One region of the Paenibacillus glucanolyticus genome, then DNA from elsewhere that is predicted to be linked to it. Evidence: a T-box and tRNA genes for the amino acid it is inferred to sense, from the RefSeq annotation. Region 1 holds a T-box; the other holds one or more tRNA genes.
What was found. A T-box is a leader RNA that pairs with one kind of tRNA and senses whether it is charged. The one in region 1 lies ahead of WDY75_RS23830 (arginine--tRNA ligase), so its partner is inferred to be a tRNA-Arg.

Region 1 (4,829 bases):
TCATTTCATCTTATAATAGAAGAAAAAATATTTTCGTATATATATTGAGGAGGCATCAAGCATGCAGCTTACTAAAATATCACAGAATACCGCCATCCTATTGGAGCACGCCAGAAAATCGGGACTCACCTCCTCTGAATTGCTGGAGGCAGTACGCTCGGGAGAGAATGAGAGATTTCAGATTGCTCAGAATGGTCATTTTCATTACGGGGAACTGTTCGCCTATGCGGGAGAGCATGGGGAAGATTTGGAAAAAGCCGTTATCGAGGGCTACAAAATTACGTTTAATACCCGAAACGGTCTGAAAATATGGCTGGAGGAAACCTTTCACCTCAGCTCGGAATCCGACTTCCGTGTGGGTGAGGGAATCATTGAGGGGTTAAAGCTCAAGGAGGAGCAGTTGGCTCGCTTGAAGGAGGCACTGGCTGTCAACTGGACTCTTCAGGAAGAGCCAGCAACGGATGGAGTTCAGGTCAGACTGACCGTCAGAGGGCTGCAATAAAGGAAAAAAGCCGCCCATTCTTATTCTTGTTGAATAAGAATGGGCGGCTTTTTTAAAGAAACTACAGCTGCATTCAGGAACCTCCCACAGAGTTTCCTTTACATTCGGCTCGGCGTTGGCAATCCCAACACTTCCAAAGCTTCGCCAAGGGTATCCTTAAACAGCGAAGTGAGCCATATCCGGAAACGCTGTACGTCTGCCTCGGCTTTCAGAATCGGACATGCCGAATAAAAATTGTTGAACAAGGAGCACAGCTCATACGCGAAGTTACAGATGGCGCTTGGGGATAGCTCTCGTCCGGCAGCATAAAGGGTATCATGCCAGGTGCTGATATGCCTCAGCAGCGCATGCTCTGCTTTTTCCATGTCAGGGAAGTGAGCAGGCATAGAGGGCAAGACACCGGCATCCTGCGCTTTATTGAGAACACTAAGTGCACGCGCGTAGGAATAGAGCAGGTAGACTCCCGTATTTCCCGAAATTTCCGTGGCCTGTTTCAGATCGAACACAACCTCGGTTTGCAGTGCAAAGCGAAGCAGATAGTAACGGATGGAGGCTGCTGCTATCGCATGGCTGGACAATCCGTTTTTATCCGAACGGGTCTCTTCGATGACATTGGCTACTTGCTGGATAAGCTCGGTAATTTTGATCCCGATCCCTTGACGTCCGGACATGGCATAGGACGCCTTTCCGTCGGAAGTGTCGATTCCAAGATCCGCTGCTGCCGAAGGACTGAGTGAAACCACGCCGTAACTGACATGTCGAAGGTTCTGGGCTTCTTCGTTGAATCCCAAGCCTTCCAGTGCCTGCTTAACCATCAGCTGTGGGTACTGCTGCCTGTAATCAATGACATTGATAACCATATCGGCTTTGCCATATGCCTGCTGTTCACCCTGAGTGCTCGTGGTCCAAACATCTTCGGTGAATTTTGTATATACAAAATCATTGGAGAGCAGTCCGTATTTCCACAAATGATAAGCAATATCTTTGGCGGTGTAAGTCAAAATGCCATTAGAGCGTACCAGCACTTTGTCCATGCTGTGCTCGGAATCGGGATCGTCTGCCTTATCTCCCCCTAATTGTTTGAGCACCCAGCAGCCTGCCAGCTTACCCTCGGTTTCCTGATGGAACAGTGAGGTGTTCTTCAACAATTCGAAAGCGGAATCCCAAAATCCCTCTCTGACAATGCTGCTCTCCCATACCAGAAGGTCGTATCCAATGCCAAACTGCTTCATTTCTTCAAGATGCTCTTTAACGATTCTTTCAGCTACGAGCAATCCGATCCAGGAAAGATTCTGATGTCCCTCCTCCAATGCGTGGAGAACTTCCGTCCGATGTTGAACCAGTGCAGGTTCTCTTTCGTATGCTTTATTCGTGCTCGAATACACATCCCAGCAGTAATCACCGAATCTGGCATGTTCCTTGGACAGCGGGGTATGGAGCATTCCAACAACCGTATCCGCCAGCTGATTGCCAAGATCGTCGATATAATTATGCGCCTCCACCTCATAGCCAAGCTTTCTCATCAGCCGGACCAGCGTATCCCCGATACAGGAATTCCGTAAATGACCGATATGCGCAGATTTGTTCGGATTGATGGAGGTGTGCTCGATAACAATCTTTTCATGGGTCGCCGGCGGCAGTTCAAATGGGTGGTTGGCCCACGCTTCCCAGTCGATGTGCAGATTGATAAAACCTGGAGCCACGACCTCCGTGGCCGAAACCAGTTGTTTGAAGGGAACATCCTGCTCAAGCTCCGTTTTAATTAACTCGGCAATGTGCAGGGGAGCCTTACGAAGCAGCTTGGCAAGCTGCATTGCGATGTTGGTTGCATAATCCCCGTGCTCTATGCTGGAGGGCTGCTCGACCCGGACTGGGATGGATTCCGGCAGCTTGATGCCGAAAGAGTCACACACCTGGATTGCTGCTTGTTGAACACTGGTAATCATTAATTGACTTAACACGGTAAATCCCCCTTTGAAAAATAAGAACACCTCGGAAAAATAAAAAAAGCCCTCATCTCAATAAAGAGACGAGGACTTGTGCTCGCGGTACCACTCTTGTTGTTAAACCGGCAAGGGTTCAACCACCTTCATACAATAACGGTGTAAGCCGGGGCTTCCTACAATCCTTCAATTCGGAAGACCATCTCCTGGGTCCGTTTCACGGCCGACTTTGTACCGGTTTCCACCCTCCCGGCTCGCTTGGACTAAAGTCTGAAGCAGTTACTCTCCCAATCAACGAAAATCACATTTTCAAGTTTTTCATATTATAACCAATCTATTAAGAAAATCAACCATAAAATTGTTAAAGCTTCTCCGCAATGATACGCAAGCGCTTATAATCTGCGTAGTAGGCATCCTCATGCCAGAGCGTGTCGTAGCTTATTTGGCTGATGCGGGCAATTGCATGCTCCCTTTCTTCAGCTGTAAATCCGGTAAAGAAATGATCGCCAAAATGCAGGAGCCAATACCGAACCCCCTCCTTGCCCTCAGACAGCTTGGTAGGACGGTCATAATGATGTGCCATACGGACCCTGAACCCTTGGGCTTCCAGCAGAGTCGCATATTCTGCCACACTAGGAAAATACCACGGATTTCGTGTGTCCGCATCGATTCCATAATGGTCGGCGAATACAGTTCTTAGGGCTTCATAGATCGTTTCAATATTGCCTTGTCCTCCAAATTCGGCGACGAATCGGCCGCCGCTCCTTAGTGCGCCATGCACAGAGCGGACTGCACCTGCAGCATTCTTCATCCAGTGCAGCGCCGCATTGGAGAAGACAGCATCATAAGGTGCTTCGACCGTGAAGTTTTCGCCATTTCCAACGCGGAATGCAAGGCTTTTATACTTAGTTTGGGCCTGCTCAATCATCTCCACGGCTGAGTCCATACCGGTCACGTATGCACCGGCCGTAGATATTTCATAAGCCAAATCACCGGTCCCGCACCCAAGGTCGAGAATCCGCTCGCCGGCTCGAGGCGCCAGAAGCTCTGCCAAACCTTTTCCATAAGCTGAAACAAACGACAACTGCCGATCGTAATCCCGAGGCTTCCATATTTGCTCCGACATCGTAAGACTCCCCCTTTTTTATGAATAACCTCATTGTGACAGGTTTTGTTTATAATTAGAAATATATAAATGTGATAGATTCAATAGGTTGTAACTATGAGTGGATCATGAGAAAACCGCTGATCAGCGGCTTTATTTTACGGCAACGAGCAGGGCACCAACAGCAATGAGTGCGACGCCGATCACGTTAATCCAGGATATTTTCTCTCCAAGAAACAAAAAGGCAAGAATTACGGCGATGACCACGCTTAATTTATCGATGGGCCCGACCTGCGATACCTTACCGTATTTCAGTGCCAAAAAATAAAACAGCCAGGACATGGCTCCTGCAATTCCGCTTAGCACAATGAAGCTTAAGGCTTTCTTCTGCACGAGGATTTCCCCGAGCTCGGAAAATTTACCCTGAACGGCCACCACGCCCAGCAGGAACAGTGCCATGATGACAGATCGAATGGCAGTGGCTGAATTGGCATCGATATTTTGCAGGCCGATTTTGCCGAAAATAGCGACAAGTGCAGCGGTGGCCGCCGACAGCAGTGCGTACATAAGCCATAATGGCATCCTATATCCCTCCTGAACGATAAAGACCTGAATACTATTAAGGATTTCTATATAATAGTATGGAGTGATTTGTACAATATCATTACATTTACCTAGTGATTTTCCTGAGAAGGGGTTGAATTTCGGATGACGGGTCATATTGTTGCTTATAAAGAAGAATATCATGATCAATTAGTGGAGCTGTGGCATCGCGCTGTGTGCAGCACGCATGATTTCCTTACAGAGGAGGATCTCCGTTTTTATTATAAAATGGTGAAAAATGGAGCACTTCGAGCTGTGGAGTTATGGGTGTGCTTGAACAAGGATTTCAAGCCCGTTGGATTTATGGGCCTGGACGGCTCGAAAATCGAAATGTTGTTTGTGGATCCACAGCATCATGGGCGAGGAGCGGGGAGCCAATTGATTCGGCATGCCGAATCGTTGAAGGGGGATAAACTTACTGTCGATGTAAATGAACAGAACGCCGGAGCCCACGCTTTTTACAAAAAATACGGTTTTGTGCAGACGGGCCGCTCGGAACTGGATGGTGCAGGCAAGCCGTATCCACTGATTCATATGGAGCTGGGTCGCCATAACGGACTCAGAAGCCGCTAATATGGTGAAAAAGCTCTAACAGATATGCTAACGGACCTGAGGGCCGTTATAAACGCCAAAAGAGGGTGATTTGCCTGTTAAATTGCTAAATAACGGCTGTGGT
Region 2 (18,311 bases), 1.4 Mb from region 1:
AAATCGGGAAGTTTCCTCACCCTAATCCATCCAGCTTCCCGATTTTAACAGCGACCGGAGCCGATATTCGCACCGCCCCACAGCCCCCATCCAAGGTGCAGCCTTCCTTGACTCTTCGACATCGCCCAATGACACGCAAAAAAGCCCAGCTCCCAAAAAGCAGGAGCTGGGCTTTCTTCTATTTCAATTATTTTTGCTTCAAGTTGTAGAACGACTTCAAGCCGTTGTATTGAGCAAGTTCGCCCAATTGATCTTCGATGCGAAGCAATTGGTTGTATTTTGCCACACGGTCGGTACGGGAAGGAGCACCCGTTTTGATCTGACCTGCGTTGGTTGCCACCGCGATATCAGCGATGGTGCTGTCTTCGGACTCACCGGAACGGTGGGAGATAACAGCCGTGTATCCTGCGCGTTTTGCCATTTCGATCGCATCGAATGTTTCAGTCAATGTACCGATTTGGTTAACTTTGATCAGGATGGAGTTACCGATACCTTCGTTGATCCCTTTTTCCAAACGCTCGGTGTTGGTAACAAACAGATCGTCACCCACGAGTTGAATTTTGTTGCCCAATTTCTCGGTAAGCAGCTTCCAACCTTCCCAATCGTCCTCGGAACATCCGTCTTCGATCGTAACGATTGGATATTTGTCTACCCAAGAAGCGAGCAAGTCAACGAATTCTGCAGGCGTGAAGGATTTGCCTTCGCCTTCCAGAACATATTTGCCATCTTTGAAGAATTCAGTGGAAGCTACGTCCATACCGAGCAATACGTCTTCACCTGGCTTGTAGCCGGCTTTTTCAATCGCTTCGATGATGGAAGTCAATGCATCTTCGTTAGAAGTAAAGTTAGGAGCGAAGCCGCCTTCGTCACCAACCGCCGTGTTCAGGCCTTTGCCTTTCAGAACGGACTTCAGGTTGTGGAAAATTTCAGCGCCCATGCGAAGTGCTTCTTTGAAGCTAGGTGCGCCAACAGGCAATACCATGAACTCTTGAACGTCCACGTTGTTGTCTGCATGAGCACCACCGTTAACGATGTTCATCATAGGAACTGGAAGCTGTTTCGCGTTGAATCCGCCAAGGTAAACATACAATGGGAGATCCAGAGCGTCTGCAGCAGCGCGAGCTACAGCCATGGATACAGCCAGAATTGCGTTTGCACCCAATTTGCCTTTGTTTGGAGTTCCGTCCAAAGCGATCATCAATTTATCGATGCCGAGTTGGTCCAAAGCGTCCATGCCAATTACTTCAGGAGCAATGATTTCATTCACGTTCTCAACAGCCTTCAGAACGCCTTTGCCCAGGTAACGGGATTTGTCCTCGTCGCGAAGCTCAACGGCTTCGTGAATACCAGTGGAAGCACCGGATGGAACGATAGCGCGACCGATCGCACCGGATTCCAGGTATACTTCAACCTCTACGGTTGGGTTGCCGCGGGAGTCAAGGACTTCGCGTGCATATACGTCAGAAATAATAGTCATGTGTATAGTCTCCTTTAAATGTTATGTTTACGTTCCATTATGAACGACTTACTTCCGTGCTGCAATCATGGAGGTTCCCGTCATTTCGTCCGGCTTCGGCAGACCCATCAGATCGAGAATCGTTGGTGCGATGTCGGCAAGAATGCCGCCTTCACGCAGCGTTACGTTCTCATCCGTTACGATGAACGGAACCGGGTTCGTGGTATGCGCTGTGAATGGACGCCCATTCTCGTCAAATACCATGTCCGCATTTCCGTGGTCAGCGGTGATCAGAACAACCCCGCCTTTTGCCAAAACAGCCTCGACAACCTTTCCAACACATTCGTCTGTGGTTTCAACAGCCTTGATTGTTGGCTCCAGCATACCGGAGTGACCTACCATGTCCGGGTTCGCAAAGTTCAGGATGATCGCATCATGCTTATCCGCTTCGATCTCTCGCACACAAGCATCCGCCACCTCATAAGCGCTCATCTCCGGCTGCAGGTCATACGTCGCGACCTTCGGTGAATTGATCAGTACGCGCGTTTCGCCTGGAAGCTCCACATCGCGTCCACCGCTGAAGAAAAACGTCACGTGTGGATACTTCTCGGTTTCCGCAATACGCAGCTGCTTTTTGTTGTGCTGAACCAGCACTTCACCGAGGGTGTTGTCCAGATTCTTCGGCTTGTAGGCTACGAAGCCTTCCACCGTCTCGCTGAACAACGTCAGGCAGACAAAATGCAGGTTTTGCGGGAACTTCGGTCCACGTTCAAAACCGCGAAAATCATTATTCGTAAACACTTGGGACAGCTGAATCGCACGGTCAGGACGGTAGTTCAGGAAGATAACGGAATCTCCGCTCTCCACCAGGCTTACCGGCTCGCCCTCACCGTTCACAATCACGGTCGGTTCCACGAATTCATCATAAACCGATTTCTCGTAAGATTCGGTGATGGCTTTCAGCGGATCCGTGTATTGAGGTCCTTCGCCGTATACCATAGCACGGTATGCTTTCTCGACACGATCCCAACGCTTGTCACGGTCCATCGCATAATAACGACCGGAGAGTGTAGCGATTTGGCCAACGCCCACTTCTTCAATCTTCGCGATCAGATCCTTAACAAACTGCTTACCGCTGTCCGGTGCCACGTCGCGTCCATCCATGAAGCCATGGATGTATACGTCATGGAAATCTTCCTTCTTGCAAAGATCCAGCATCGCAAACATATGCTCAATGTGACTGTGCACGCCGCCGTCGGACACAAGTCCATACAGATGCAATTTCTTGCTGTTGTTCTTAGCTGCGCGAACGGCTTCCACCAACGTATCGTTCTCGAAGAATTCTCCTTCACGAATCGACTTCGTGATGCGAGTCAAGTCCTGATACACAATCCGGCCCGCGCCAATGTTCAGGTGACCCACTTCGGAGTTCCCCATTTGACCTTCCGGCAAGCCAACAGCTTCGCCGCAAGCGGTCAATGTTGTGTTCGGGTATTGCTTCAAATACCGGTCGTAATTGGGTTTGTTCGCTTGAGCGACCGCATTACCCACATCGGTGTTGCGAAGCCCGAAACCGTCCATGATGATCAGAGCTACGGGTCTTGGAGCTGACATCTACTTCGCCCCCTCAACGAGTGCGATGTAGGAAGCCGGTTGTAGACTTGCACCACCAACGAGCGCGCCGTCGATGTCGCTTTGTCCCATATACTCCGTTACATTTTCAGGCTTCACACTGCCGCCGTATTGAATACGCACCAGTGCTGCGACACTTTCACCATACAGGCCTTTTACGAGTTCGCGGATATAAGCGATTACTTCGTTAGCGTCCTCAGCTGTTGAGGATTTGCCTGTACCGATAGCCCAGATAGGTTCGTAAGCAATAACAACATGAATGGCTTGATCAGCAGGAATACCTGCGAACGCGGCTTCAGTCTGTACTTTGCACACGTCTTTGGTTTGGCCTGCTTCGCGTTCTTCCAGCTTCTCGCCGACACATACGATCGGAAGAAGACCATGACGGAACGCCGCATGTACTTTCTTGTTCACGATCTCATCGGTCTCTGCAAAATACTGACGACGCTCGGAATGTCCGATAATGACATAATCCACGCCCAGATCCTTCAACATCAAACCGCTGATTTCGCCTGTAAAGGCACCATTATCTTCAAAATGAAGATTTTGTGCACCAATTTTGATGTTCGTGCCCTTTGCAGCTTCAACCAGAGCAGGAAGAGTGGTGAACGGCGCGCAAATTACGCTTTCCACGCCTTCAACTTCTGCTTTGCCTTTTACATCTTCGAAAAATGCGGTTGCTTCCGGAACAGTTTTGAACATCTTCCAGTTACCCGCTATGATAGGTGTTCTCACACGATTCACTCCTTTATTCCCCCCGAAGAGCCGGGGTTCAAACTTCATCCACTTGCTACCCTCTTATATCATAAATCTATTTATCGTTCAGTGCCACAACACCAGGAAGTTCTTTGCCTTCCATGAACTCAAGAGATGCACCGCCGCCTGTGGAGATGTGGTCCATCTTGTCAGCCAGACCGAATTTCTCAGCTGCTGCAGCAGAATCGCCGCCACCGATAATCGTGTAAGCTTCCGTTTCCGCACAAGCTTGTGCAACTTCACGAGTACCGTTTGAGAACGGAGCGATTTCGAATACGCCCATAGGACCGTTCCACACGACAAGCTTCGAGTTTTTGATCACTTCTGCATACTTGGCACGAGTCTTAGGACCGATGTCAACGCCTTCCCAGTCTGCTGGAATGCCGTCGATGCCAACAATCTTTGTATTCGCATCTGCGCTGAACTCGTCCGTAACCACGATATCTTCTGGCAGGTAGAAGTTTTTACCCAGCTCTTTGGCTTTCTCGATGAAACCGAGCGCAACATCAAGCTTCTCTTTATCGAGCAGAGATTGACCGATTTCATGGCCTTGAGCTTTGAAGAACGTGTAAGCAAGTCCACCGCCGATGATGACATTGTCAGCAAGCGTAAGCAGATTGTCGATCACGTCGATTTTGTCTTTAACCTTCGATCCACCGATGATCGCGGTAAAAGGACGATCCGGATTCGAAAGGGCTTTGCCGAGAACGGACAGCTCTTTCTCCATCAACAATCCCGATACAGCCGGAAGATGATGAGCAATACCTTCTGTCGAAGCGTGCGCACGGTGAGCAGCACCAAACGCGTCGTTCACGAACAGATCAGCAAGCTCTGCGAACTGCTTCGCAAGTTCCGGATCATTCTTCTCTTCACCAGGGTAAAAACGAACATTTTCAAGCACAAGCACGTCGCCGTTTTGCAGCTGGTTTACTTGTGCTTTTACTGCTTCCCCTACCGCTTCATCCGCTTTGGCTACCGGTTTGCCGAGCAATTCGGACAAACGTTCGCTTGCCGGAGTCAGGCGCAAAGATTCAACGACCTCTCCTTTGGGACGACCCATGTGGCTGGCCAGGATAACTTTCGCTCCTTGCTCCACCAGGTAGTTGATCGTCGGCAAAGTCTCACGAATACGAGTGTCGTCTGTAATTTTACCATCTTCGAGCGGTACATTGAAATCGACGCGGACAAACACCCGTTTGCCGCTTACTTCTACATCACGTACACTTTTCTTGTTCATCTCCACGTTCCTCCTAAGAAAACTATTCTCCTCACCGACAGCATGCAGTTGCTCCCGTTTCTCTCTCTATCGTCTCACCAGCGCCCGGATATGATCTATTCTTCCCAGTGCTCTGGCATGAAACAAGTAAAAACCATGAACCAAAGAGGAGACCCGTGAACGGAACTCCTCTTCGATTGGATGGCTAGATCAATTACAGACCTTTGCTTGCGATGTAAGCAGCGAGGTCAACGACACGGTTGGAGTAGCCCCACTCGTTGTCATACCAGGAAACGACTTTCACCATGTTGTCGCCAACTACCATAGTGGAGAGCGAATCGATAGTGGAAGAAGCCGGGTCACCATTGTAGTCGCTGGATACAAGCGGCTCATCGGAGTAGTTCAAGATGCCTTTCAGTGGGCCTTCAGAAGCTTCTTTCAGCGCACCGTTCACATCTTCAAGCGTAACGTTTTGGGACAGTTCTACTACGAGGTCAGTTACAGAAACGTTCTTCGTAGGTACACGCATCGACATGCCGTTCAGCTTGCCTTTCAGGTGTGGCAGTACGAGACCAACCGCTTTAGCAGCACCTGTTGTGGATGGAATGATGTTCTCAGCAGCTGCACGAGCACGACGCAGGTCTTTGTGCGGCAGATCAAGCACTTGCTGGTCATTCGTGTAAGAGTGAATAGTATTCATCATACCTTTCACGATACCGAATTTCTCGTCAAGAACCTTAGCGAAAGGAGCCAAGCAGTTCGTTGTACAAGAAGCGTTAGAGATGATGGTGTGGTTAGCAGCATCGTATTTATCTTCGTTAACGCCCATAACGATGGTGATATCCTCGTCTGTAGCCGGAGCGGAGATGATAACTTTCTTAGCGCCGCCTTTCAAGTGAGCGGAAGCTTTGTCTTTCGCTGTGAAAATACCAGTGGATTCTACAACGATTTCTACGCCGTACTCAGCCCAAGGCAATGCTTCAGGGTTACGCTCAGCGAATACTTTCACTTCGCGGCCGTTTACCACAAGTGCGCCTTCTTTAGCTTCTACTTGTGCGTCAAGTCTGCCGTGAGTTGTGTCATATTTCAAAAGGTGTGCCAGTGTTTTCACGTCCGTCAAATCGTTGATTGCCACGATTTCAACTTCGCTGTTGTTCAGCGCAGCGCGGAACACGTTACGTCCAATACGTCCAAAACCGTTAATACCTACTTTAACCATGAGTAGTTCCCTCCATATTTGTAAAATTTATATATTCAAGATTGACCATAAGATCAATCAAGACAACAAGGTTTGTAAAAACTGTGCTGCTCTAAATTTCTGGACTCAATCAAATGGCGGCATCGATTTCCTTCTCAAGCTCCAACGCTGCCGCTTCATCCGTCACGAGGATGTCCTCATGTCCGAATTTCAGCACGGCGTGAATCGCTTTGCCCTTGCCTTGGCCTCCGGCAATGCCGATGATCGTCTCTGTTCGCATAATGTCCTCAAGCCGAAGTCCGAGGGTTAGCATCTTATGCACAACTTCGCCTTCTTCGCTGAAATAATAGCCGAATGATTCAGCAATCGCGCCATCTGCCTGCAAGTTCTGAATGGAGCCTTCATCCAGCTTGCGTCGTCTCGCCATCTCCATCGCGTCGCCGATGCCGTGTATAATGACCCGGCAGCGCCGAATTACATCCACAATCTCCTGGATATGCTGATCCTGAACAAGAGACTGATAAGCATCCTCGCTTAGCAGATCAGGCACATGGAGCAAACGGTATTCAGCCCCAACACGCTTTGCCATCTTGGAAGCAATGGTGTTCGCTTGAATCTCCATACTCTCTCCGAGGCCTCCGCGCGCAGGCACAAACCACGTGCTTCTGAGCGGTCCGCCACCAGGCAATGATGACATCTGCTCCGCCACTTCAGCGAGTGTAGAGCCACCTGTTACGGCGATTGTATCTCCATCCTCCACAAAACTAAGCAGCGTCCTTGCGCCGGCCCGGCCAAGCTCACGTTTGACTTCCGGAGATGACTCACTGTCACCGGGAATAATGACCACTTTACGAAGCCCATAAGCCTGACGGATCTTCTCTTCCAGTTCAACCAGTCCGAACAACTCATTCATGACCGGTTCAAGTTCCTCAACCAAGCATAATCCTGCACTGCTGATTCGCATGCCAAGCGTCTCAATCTCGATCAGCCCCTGCGCTTTCAGAAGATCAGTCTCTGCCCTGAGGACACGCTCGGTCATCGAGAGTGATGAAGCCAGCGTTCTTCGGCCAACCATTCCGGACAACTTGATCTGATGAAGGATGGAATACCTTCGTTTAAGAGTGTTCATCAGATCCGGCAGAAGTTGCTCTTGTATTTCTAATAGGTTACGCATGCATTCCACTCCTGCAAACTTCGTCTCGGCTCTCCTCTATCGGGCCGTAAAATGTCCCAGTTAAACTTTTTGAGTCCCACCTTTATTCTAACCAATAATCACGCCCGTTGCAAGTGTCCGAAAGTATATTTCTCTGCCCCAGCCATTCTTATACATTATGGCCAAATGCAAGCTTGTCTATATAGTAGGAACAAAGTTTTGTCCGCTATTGTATTTTCGAAATAGATGCGGTATAATCAACTTCGTTGCTAATTTTTTAGATATCAGAAAGTATATACATCGCAGAGTGTGCTTCCTGATATCGCAAGAAAATCTACCGCTAAACGCGGTCTGTCTTCTTTGAATGTACGTCGATAGACCTTTTTATTATGCGCCCGTGGTCCAATGGATATGACGTAGGCCTCCGGAGCCTGAGATCGAGGTTCGATTCCTCGCGGGCGCGCCATTTTTACTTTTTCTATATACTGTTTACCCTAAAGTGCCCATGACGGCTCTTTTTTTTACCCAATAGTTTGACTTTCTTTGACTTTTTGATTTAAATTGTTTATCATGTGGGTAATACGGTAACAGTATTTATATGAGGTACTTAAGAGGAGGTTTTCCACGTGAGTTTTATACCTATGGTCGTTGAACAAAGCAACCGCGGTGAGCGGGCGTACGACATCTATTCCAGATTGCTGAAAGACCGCATTATCTTCCTCGGCTCCGACGTAAATGACGTGGTCGCCAATTCCATCATTGCCCAAATGCTGTTCTTGTCGGCTGAGGATCCCGAGAAGGATATTCATCTTTACATCAACAGCCCAGGCGGTTCCATTACCGCAGGTATGGCGATATTCGATACGATGCAGTTCATCAAGCCGGACGTTTCGACGATCTGTGTCGGCATGGCTGCTTCCATGGGCGCATTCCTGCTGAATGCAGGCGCTAAAGGCAAACGTTATGGTCTGCCTAACAGCGAGATCATGATTCACCAGCCGCTCGGCGGCGCACAAGGTCAGGCCACGGATATCGAGATCCGTGCTCGCCGCATCCTCAAGATGCGCGACAAGCTGAACCGCATCCTGTCCGATCGTACCGGCCAACCGCTGGAGCGCATTGAGAAGGATACCGATCGTGACTACTTCATGACGGCTGATGAAGCCAAGGAATATGGTCTTATCGATCAAGTACTGGAAAATACACCACCGCAGGGACTATAAAAGAATGCAAGCAAAGGGCAGGCGCCGTTATCCGGTGCCTGCCCTTTCTTATCCTCTGGATTCATTGAAAACTTCGAGTACTAAATCGTGAGAGTATCCCCTCCGGTCGCTGTTGAAATCGGGAAACATGAATGAACAGATAAGGAGGTTTCCCGATTTCAAAGGCGAACGAGATGCTCCTCCGAGGATACTCTCACTTCGGTACGACTCTTTTCAATAAAACATAAAGAAGGTAAGACCATCCCCCTCCTAAAAGACCTGCCTTAACTTGTGGGGAGGGGAATAGAGGAAAACCTATGTAGAGTTCCTTGCAAGGGTAATTGGTTGCGCACAGCCTAATGTGCTCCCCTCACTCTCTGCGTCCATAAACGGATGGCATCCGATATCGCATAGGGCGACTTATGGCATTTTACCCCCGGACCATACACCGTGCTCACAGGGAGCAGTGCGCACGGTGTACAAACCATATAAGTCACCATCGAGGCAAGCCTCTCGATAAACACAAAAATCCCCTGAGAATAAGGAGCAGGAGTGTACTCTCCACGCCCGTTATCAAGGGATTTTTCGCAACTAGTTCCAGCACAGTGTTACATCAGGACAACATCATGTATCTAAACAAGCTATAGTATTAAAAATGATTTCAGCTAATACAAACTGATTGATCGAGTCTTACTTCCATTCCTTCAGCTTGAACTCAAACTCAGGGAATCCATAGGCATACGCCGTGTACTCATAAAGCTGGAAGTACAGTACCGCCGCGTTATCCTTCACATAGAAGTCGGCATCGGCAGGCACTCCCTCAAAACCGCCGAGATAACCTCCCTCTTTCTTCAGCTTGCTCAGCACAAGGTTGTTCATCTTCTGCTTGTTCTTGCCCTGCATGTTGATGAAATCGCCCAGCTTCATTTGCTTGCCGTCCTTCAGTGAGAAGGTGAAGCTCTTGCGGAAGGTCATGCCATGAGCACCGCCCGTGTACGAATAATCGTACGCCGTAATGCTCAGGATGCCATCCTGATTGTAATGAACTACATAATCACCGCTGAATTCATACGGAAAATCTGTTCCCGATGGCGGGAGTGTGCCCACATTTCCTTCAGCGCCCGTGATGACGCCGGATGCATTTTCTTTTAGCACTTTGTTGATCTCTGCCTGCACCTCAGCATTACCGAGGCCACTGATAACCGGATAATTCACAACGGCATCAACGCCTTGAATTTTCTTTTTCAGCGCAGTCGATTTGATTTGAATGTCGTTTTGCTTTTTCTGCGTCATGCTGAGTGTTTTCAAGGAAGGATTCCACTGTCCCTGAACTCCCATATATTCGCTGATCGTTTTGAACGGCATATACAGACGACCGTTGATAATCTGTCCGCCTGGCTCACCAGCATAAGCTCCGTTCACCAAAATACCGATTTCACTCGCATCATATACGACGGCGCTCAACTTGTTATATCCGTTACCCAGCGTGTAGGTCCGATTCTTCGCATCATATTTAAGAGGCATTCCCAGACCATCCCGTAAAGCGGTTGCCGGAACATAGGTTACCCCATGCAGCACGATGCCCTTCTGTGATAAGGTTTTGCCATTCCATTTCAATACAACTTCATTCTTCGACGATTTTTGACTGGCGGAAACGGATGCCTTAGAGGTGCTTGCATCGATCACCTGTCCACTCAAACCAAGACTGCCAAGCAGGACACTAGTTGCAATTAAGGATGCACATACACGAAATTTAGGATTCATATTAGAATTCCACCTTTGTTAAAATAAGTTTCCGTTAGTTGTTACTCTATTACCCTCATTCATTATAAGGAAAGCTTTCAATCTATTGGTAACAAAGTCAATGACAATTTTGACTCCATGCTAAAGGACCTATATATTCTTGCTTATCTTTGAGTATGGGCCTCGTTATACTAATGAACACAAAACAATGATGTCATGCGCCCGTAAACATGAACATTTCACGGACCCGGACAACGTAAACCAATGGAATGATAAGCAATACCCCCAAGTGCTCCTTCAATGTTTATCAACAGTAAGCGCAAGGGGCTTTTTCTGGAAAACATCCAGTCACAACCACTGCAAATATATAGCTAAAAGCAGCAAGCAGCCAGAGAATTCATACTGTCTTTATCCCGACTTGTTTAAACCCTTCAGAATCCATATCAAAATGGCGTATTTCCACTCTTTATATATAACAATGAAAAGGCCCCGAAAGTTATGGGAAAATTCGTATAAGCGATCTTCTACACTTATTTATAGGTCTTAAGATTCAATTTTTATAACATAAAAAAACCTGCCCCCTTGAGGGGCAGGTTTTCTATATTACAGTTAATATGAAGAAATACATATTTCTTATCGACCGCTCTTCAGCTCGGTCCACAAACGATCATAGATGGACAGGGAATCGCCGACATTGTCGAGCCATTCGGTACGACGCAGCTCCTCTTCCGTCAGGTTGATCATGGTATTGGCGCGATATTCCTCGCTATGGAATTCCATCGCTTTGGTGTTCGGATTGCTGTATCCGATAAATTCATAGTTCTTGGCGCTGACTTCAGGCTCCAGCATGAAGTTAATGAATTTCTCGGCGAGCTCCTTATTCTTCGCACCTTTAGGAATCGCGTAGTTGTCCGAGAAGATGGTCGCTCCTTCTTCAGGCACGACATATGCCACATCCGGATTCTCCGCCGCGATAAACGCCGCGTCTCCGGACCAAACCGTAGCAATCCAGCCTTCTTCCTGAATCATTTTCTGCTTGATATTATCCGTATCAAATGCAAGCACGTTAGGCAGCAGCGTCTTCAGCTCATCAGATGCAGCGATAATCTCCGCTTCATCCTTACTGCTGTTGGATTTCCCCTGCTTCTTAAGTGCCATGCCAATCATCTCGCGGTTGTCATCCAGAAGCAGGACTTTGCCCTTGTATTCCGGGTTCCAGAGATCTCCCCAGCTTTTGATCTCGTCTTTCACGTACTTCTTGTTATATGCAATTCCCGTTACACCGGACGTGTAAACGATCGAATATTTATTGCCCGGGTCATAAGAAGGATCTTTAAACGTGTCCGTAATATTGACGAAGTTCGGGATATTATTCATCTCAAGCGGCTCAAGCAGCTCCGATTCAATCATGGTTTTCACCATATAATCGGACGGCTGAATGAGATCATAACCACTGCCGCCAGCTTTGATCTTAGCCAGCAGATCTTCGTTGTTTGCATAATTGTCGTAGGTTACCTTCACGTCAAACTTCTCTTCGAAGTCCTTCAGCACCTCAGGGTCGAAGTTGTCAGCCCAGCTGTAAATATGAAGAGTTTCCTTATCCGAGCCGCAAGCAGCCAGGAGTCCTACAGACAATACTGCAACCATACCTGCCATCAGCAGGCGGGTCCATCTCGATTTGTTCAATTCAATATCTCCTCTCTTTCCACTTCCATATTCTATTCGAAAAAAGCGTTCGTATCGCTTAGATCGGCAATGTTTTGTGCTTCTTCTGACCGTTGCCGCGGTTGAGAATGTATTGGGCTAACAGGATCAGCGTAATGCTCACCAGAATGAGCAGCGTACACAGCGCGTTGATCTCAGGCGAGATGCCTCGTTTCACCTGTGCGTAAATATAGATCGGCAGCGTCGTTGAGCTTGGACCAGCGACAAAAAAGCTGACCATGAAATCATCCAATGACAGGGTAAAAGCAATCAAAGCGCCGGAGATAATGCCCGGTGCAATCTGCGGCAGCGTTACATGCCGGAACGTTTGCCAAGGCGTGGCTCCCAAATCCTGAGCCGCCTCATCCAACTGCTTGCCCATGCCGGACAGTCTGGCCGTAACCACGACGTAGACATAGGACAGGCTGAACGTGATGTGGGCAATAATTACCGTGGTTTTGCCAAGCGGCATGTTCAATTGGCTGAACAACACGAGCAGTGATAACCCCATAATGATATCCGGGATAATGACGGGCAGATATAACAGCCCGTTCATGCCGCTGCGTCCTTTGCGGCCCATATTTCGGAGCGAGAGTGCCGCTGCGGTTCCCAGCAGGGTGGATACAACCGTAGAGATGACGGCCACCGTCAAGCTGTTCATCAGGGCTTCCATCACATGCCGGTTCTCGAACAGCGATACATACCAATCCAACGTAAATCCTTCCCAGTTTCCGCTCAGCCGCGTATCGTTGAAGGAATAGATAATGATCATAATGATGGGTACATAGATGAAAGCCATCATAAGGTAAGAGTGAATCCCGAGCAGCGGATGATTCTTCTTCTTCACTTATCTCCCCTCCCCTACACGTTGATGGCGGGCTTGCATGGCCCGGTTAAAGAGCAGGATCAGCACCAGGGACGTGGCGACAAAAATCACCGACAACGCCGCTCCAAACGGCCAGTTCCTTGCACCCAGGAACTGTGACTGAATAATATTACTGATCATGGAGGACTTCGCGCCTCCCAATATATCCGTAACTACAAACATCCCGGAGGTCGAGACATACACCAGAACCGCACCCGTCATAATGCCGGATTTGCTCTGCGGCAGCGTAATGTGCCGAAACGCCTTCCACCTCGATGCACCCAGATCGCTGGCCGCATCCAAGAGACGCTTGTCCATCTGCTCCAGCGCTACATAAATCGGCAGCACCATGAAGGGAATAAAGTTATACACCATGCCAAGCAATACGGCACCATACGTATATAACATCTGAATAGGCTCATCAATCCACCCCACCCATAACAGCAGGCTGTTCACCACGCCTTGCGTTCGCAAAAGCAGAACCCAGGCATACGTGCGAATCAGAAAGTTGATCCAGAACGGAACGGTGATCAGAATCAATCCCCATGTCTGGATACGCGGGGAAGCGTTGGCTATATAATAGGCCAAAGGATAGCTGACTAACAAGCAGATCACCGTAGTCAGCAGCGACAGTACCAGGGTATCCCAGTAGATTCCTAAATATAAGGGATCAAAAAAGGTCTTGTATCCTTCCAGACTGAAGGAAAACACGATATTACCGAGCGAATCCCGCGACAGAAACGAGATGCCGACCACGATCAGCATCGGGACGATCAGGAACAGGGATAACCACAACAGCACCGGCGTCAGCAGGAACCTTGATTTCCTCATGGCCCGATGATCACCTCATCCTTCGTGCTCCAGTTCACCCCGACCCGCTCACCAACCTCCCAAGGACGATCATCCGAAATATCCAGGGCAATCGTTACCTTCATCGGCTCATTGTCAAGCTGGACCAGCAGCTTATGCACACTGCCGAGGTACTGCACATCCTCAATCACGCCGCTCTTCTTCGCACCCGACTCCCGCTGCGGAACCAGTTTCTCCGGCCGCACGGCAAAGAGGCCTTCCGGTGATGAGAAGACATTATTCTCCCCAACAAAAGTGGCAGCAAACAGCGTTTGCGGCCTCGCGTAGATCTCGCGCGGCGTGCCGATTTGCTCTACCCGTCCATGATTCATAATCACGATCCGGTCGGACAGCATCATGGCTTCCTCCTGATCGTGCGTTACATATACAAACGTAATGCCCAGCGTCCGCTGCAAATGCTTCAGCTCGGATTGCAGGTTTTTGCGCAGCTGCAGGTCCAGTGCACCCAGCGGTTCATCGAGCAGCAGCACCTTCGGTTTATTGGCGATGGCACGTGCGATAGCTACCCGCTGCTGTTGTCCTCCGGACAGCTGATGCGGGAAGCGTTCCCGCAGTGGGGTTAGCTGTGTCATCGTCACGGCCTCGTCCACGCGTTCCTTGATGAGCTGACGCGGCATTTTTTTCATTTTTAATCCAAAAGCAATGTTATCTTCTACGGTCATATGCGGAAACAGAGCATAGTGTTGGAATACAAGATTTAAATCCCGCTTGTTCGCAGGCACATCCGTCACATTCTGACCCGCCAGCAATACCTGTCCTTCGGTAGGCTGTTCGAATCCTGCTATCATTCGGAGAATCGTCGTTTTGCCGCAGCCGCTGGGGCCCAGCAAAGTCAGGAATTCCCCTTCTTTAATGGAGAGCGACAGCGGATGCACGACCGCTTGTCCCTGAAAATGCTTCTCGATCTGGACAAGTTCAATCACATGCATCAACCCCTTCTTCAAAATGTGACCTATTCCATGTGTACCAGTGTACCAATCCTACTTGCTAGTATGCACAAAAACGTGCTCCACTAAGAAGAAACGGTTATACTGCCTATCTTGCTCAGGTGGGCAGGATCCGTTTCTTAGGGGAAGCTCTAGAAGTCTCTACTAAGAGAAAAAAGCCATATCCATGGGTATGGCTTTACGCTTTAGAACAAAGTTCAGTTTTTCGCATATTCACTATACCTCGTTTTCCCCCTATACACAACACTTTTCTGTGTATTTCGACAGGGGAAGGTACGGATATGGCACCGTATAATGGTATTTCAGTTTTCAGAGTGAATGCATCAGATAAATCAAAGAAAACCGCTCACCCGGTAATGACCCGGATGAACGATTCTCTGCACGCTTAGTGAAAAGACATTGACTATTTCAGCTCATATTGAACATACAGCTGTGTCGAGATTTTGATCTCGCCCGGCTTCACGGATGTGCTGGCGCCTGCGTCCGCTGCATTGGATTGAGCCGCCATCTCCATTTTTTCGAGGCCATAGATGTTATTTACGCCAACGGAGCCTTCCACAATGTTAAGCACGACACCCAGTTGACGCTTGGAGGCTTTCGCCATAGCTTGAGCCTTAAGGTCTGCATTTGCCATGGCTTTATCAATCACCTGCGCTTCGAATGCATCGCGGTTCTCAACAGAGAAACGGGCGTTGCCAATGGAGTTCGCCCCCGCATCAGCGGATGCATCCAGCAGGTCTCCAACTTTGCTCAAATCGCGAAGGGTAATTTCCAGGGAATGGTACGCTGTGTAGTTTTTCACTTTACGGCCATTCTCATCGGAATACGTATAGTTGGGCTGTACGTAGAATTGTTCGGTTTTAATATCCTTGTCATCGATTTTCCATGTTTCCTTCAACAGCTTGGTCACTTTATCCATTTTCAGCGCGTTGCTCTTCTGTGCGGATTTTGCGGTTTCCGCATACGATTCAGCCCCGATGGAAAGATATACGATATCTGGATTCACCGAGATTTCGCCTTTACCGAGTACGGTGAGAAGATTTTGCTGTGCTGCCTCCGCCGCATGCACCTCGGTTGCCCCGCTCAATCCTGCCAAAGCCGTACTGCCTGTCAACAGTGCGCCTGCAATCATAATGGAACCCACTTGTTTGACCCATCTTTTCATTATTGTCAGCCTCCTTCAATATTGGCATCGCTGCCATGCTTGACTTACCCTTCTAACGTGGCGGGATTGGTAAATGTTGCATCCGATGTGAACGGTTTAGCGATTTTTCCTCAATTTATTTTTCGGGACCCATGTGATGGTATTTCTAGGCATGATTGGTTCATTGGGAAAATAAGATACCGAATGAAGCAGGAAGCAGCTGTTAACAAGGAAGCAACAATGGGTAACTAACTTACGACGGTGTTTAAAAAGAGGAGGTCACTATGAAATCATCCAGGGTGTTATACGCGTTCATGTCACTGCTGCTTCTTATGGCAGTTGGCATGCCATATGGGACGGCAAGCGCTGCGGCAGAGCCTGCCTCCGGCAAAACCTATCAGATCGGAACGGACGTTACGTTTGCTCCGTTTGAATTCCAGGATGCCAGCGGCAATTTTGTCGGTATCGATATGGATCTGCTCGATGCTATCGCCAAAGATCAAAACTTCAAATACGAAATCAAGCCGCTCGGCTTCAATGCTGCGGTTCAAGCGCTGGAAGCCAATCAGGTAGACGGCGTCATCGCAGGCATGAGCATCACGGATGAGCGAAAGCAGAAGTTTGACTTCTCAGATCCTTATTTTAACTCGGGCGTGGTCATGGCTATTCGTCAGGATCAGGAGTCCATCAAGGGATATGAGGATTTAAAAGGGAAAAAGGTCGCGGTCAAAACCGGTACGGAGGGATACAGCTTCGCGGAATCCATATCCTCCAAATACGGTTTTACCATTGTGCCTTTTGACGATTCGGCTCAAATGTATGACGACGTCAAAACCGGCAATTCCGTTGCCTGCTTTGACGACTTTCCGGTATTGGCCTATGGCGTTAAACAGAACAACGGGCTAAAAATCGTTACGGATATGGAGCCCGGTGCATCCTATGGATTTGCCGTGAGCAAGGGGAAGAATCAGGAGCTGCTGGAGAAATTCAACGCCGGCTTGGTCAATCTGCAGGCAAACGGAGAATATAATCGCATCAAGGAAAAATATATTGGCGAAAACGCTGTAGGACCGGTGGATCAAAGCCGCTGGGGACTGATCGTGGAGTCGCTGCCTTCCTTGTTGAAGGGCCTCGGCAATACACTGCTGCTGACATTTGCGTCCCTGTTTTTTGCATTTTTCCTAGGCTTGATATTCGGTTTCATGAAGGTCGGACGTAATAAGTGGCTTCGAGGTCTTGCCACCGTATTCGTGGACATCTTCCGCGGCATCCCCTTGCTTGTCCTTGCCTTCTTCATCTACTTTGGTATTCCTCAAGCATTCGGTTTTACCATGTCGCCTATCGTGGCAGCCGTTCTAACCCTAAGCCTTAATGCTGGAGCCTATGTAACGGAGATCATCCGCGGCGGCATCCAGTCCATCGACCGCGGGCAGATGGAAGCAGCCCGTTCGCTCGGTTTGCCATACCGCAAGGCTATGATGAAAATCATTATTCCGCAGGCAATCAAAATCATGATTCCGACCTTTATCAACCAATTGGTGATCACGCTCAAGGATACATCCATCCTGTCGGTTATCGGCCTGGTCGAGCTGACCCAGTCCGGGAAGATCATTATTGCAAGAACTTTTGCATCGTTTGACATCTGGCTGGTCGTTGCGATCATGTACTTGATCGTCATCACGATTTTGACCAAAATTTCGGATCGTCTGGAAAGGAAGGTACGTCATGGATAAGATTCGCGTTGAAGGATTGAAGAAGAATTTTGGTACCAATGAGGTACTGAAGGGCATCGACATGCAGGTTCAGGAAGGCGAGGTTGTCTGTGTCATCGGACCTTCCGGTTCCGGCAAGAGCACGTTCCTGCGCTGCATTAACCGGCTGGATGACATTACAGCAGGCAGGGTGTTCGTGCATGACCGGGATATCAATGACCCTAAAACGAACATCAACAAGGCGCGGGAGAACATCGGCATGGTGTTCCAGCATTTTAATCTGTTCCCGCATTTTAACGTGCTGAAGAACATTACCTTTGCCCCGGTGGAGCTGGGTAAACAGAACTCGGTCGAAGCGCGTGCCACAGCACTCAAGCTGCTGGAGCAGGTCGGCCTCTCGGATAAAGCCGAGGCGTTCCCGAGCCAGCTATCAGGCGGTCAGAAGCAGCGCGTAGCGATCGCCCGGGCGCTGGCGATGAGCCCGGACATCATGCTGTTTGACGAGCCGACATCGGCGCTGGACCCGGAGATGGTCGGCGAAGTGCTCGGCGTCATGAAGGATCTGGCACGCGAGGGCATGACGATGATAATTGTCACGCATGAGATGGGCTTCGCACGCGAGGTGGCCGATCGCGTGATCTTCATGGACGGCGGTTATATCGTCGAGGAAGGCCCGCCGGAAGAGGTGTTCGGCAGACCGAAGCATGAGCGTA

Region 2: it has a tRNA-Arg gene. The T-box ahead of WDY75_RS23830 (arginine--tRNA ligase) is inferred to sense a tRNA for this amino acid. The anticodon was not compared.

What each region holds. Positions count from the first base shown of each region.
Region 1 covers NZ_CP147845.1:5,064,446-5,069,274, reverse strand. Annotated here, with positions in the region: gene WDY75_RS23835 (hypothetical protein) at 62-502, shown strand; gene WDY75_RS23830 (arginine--tRNA ligase) at 601-2,463, opposite strand; T-box leader at 2,525-2,749, opposite strand; gene WDY75_RS23825 (class I SAM-dependent methyltransferase) at 2,807-3,571, opposite strand; gene WDY75_RS23820 (EamA family transporter) at 3,704-4,132, opposite strand; gene WDY75_RS23815 (acetyltransferase) at 4,259-4,726, shown strand.
Region 2 covers NZ_CP147845.1:6,448,885-6,467,195, forward strand. Annotated here, with positions in the region: gene eno (phosphopyruvate hydratase) at 188-1,477, opposite strand; gene gpmI (2,3-bisphosphoglycerate-independent phosphoglycerate mutase) at 1,526-3,070, opposite strand; gene tpiA (triose-phosphate isomerase) at 3,071-3,823, opposite strand; gene WDY75_RS29600 (phosphoglycerate kinase) at 3,900-5,081, opposite strand; gene gap (type I glyceraldehyde-3-phosphate dehydrogenase) at 5,275-6,279, opposite strand; gene WDY75_RS29610 (sugar-binding transcriptional regulator) at 6,389-7,432, opposite strand; tRNA gene WDY75_RS29615 (tRNA-Arg) at 7,803-7,877, shown strand; gene clpP (ATP-dependent Clp endopeptidase proteolytic subunit ClpP) at 8,038-8,634, shown strand; gene WDY75_RS29625 (PdaC/SigV domain-containing protein) at 9,304-10,377, opposite strand; gene WDY75_RS29630 (PotD/PotF family extracellular solute-binding protein) at 10,990-12,042, opposite strand; gene WDY75_RS29635 (ABC transporter permease) at 12,101-12,862, opposite strand; gene WDY75_RS29640 (ABC transporter permease) at 12,908-13,756, opposite strand; gene WDY75_RS29645 (ABC transporter ATP-binding protein) at 13,753-14,724, opposite strand; gene WDY75_RS29650 (SIMPL domain-containing protein) at 15,146-15,907, opposite strand; gene WDY75_RS29655 (amino acid ABC transporter substrate-binding protein/permease) at 16,231-17,619, shown strand; gene WDY75_RS29660 (amino acid ABC transporter ATP-binding protein) at 17,612-18,311, shown strand, end outside.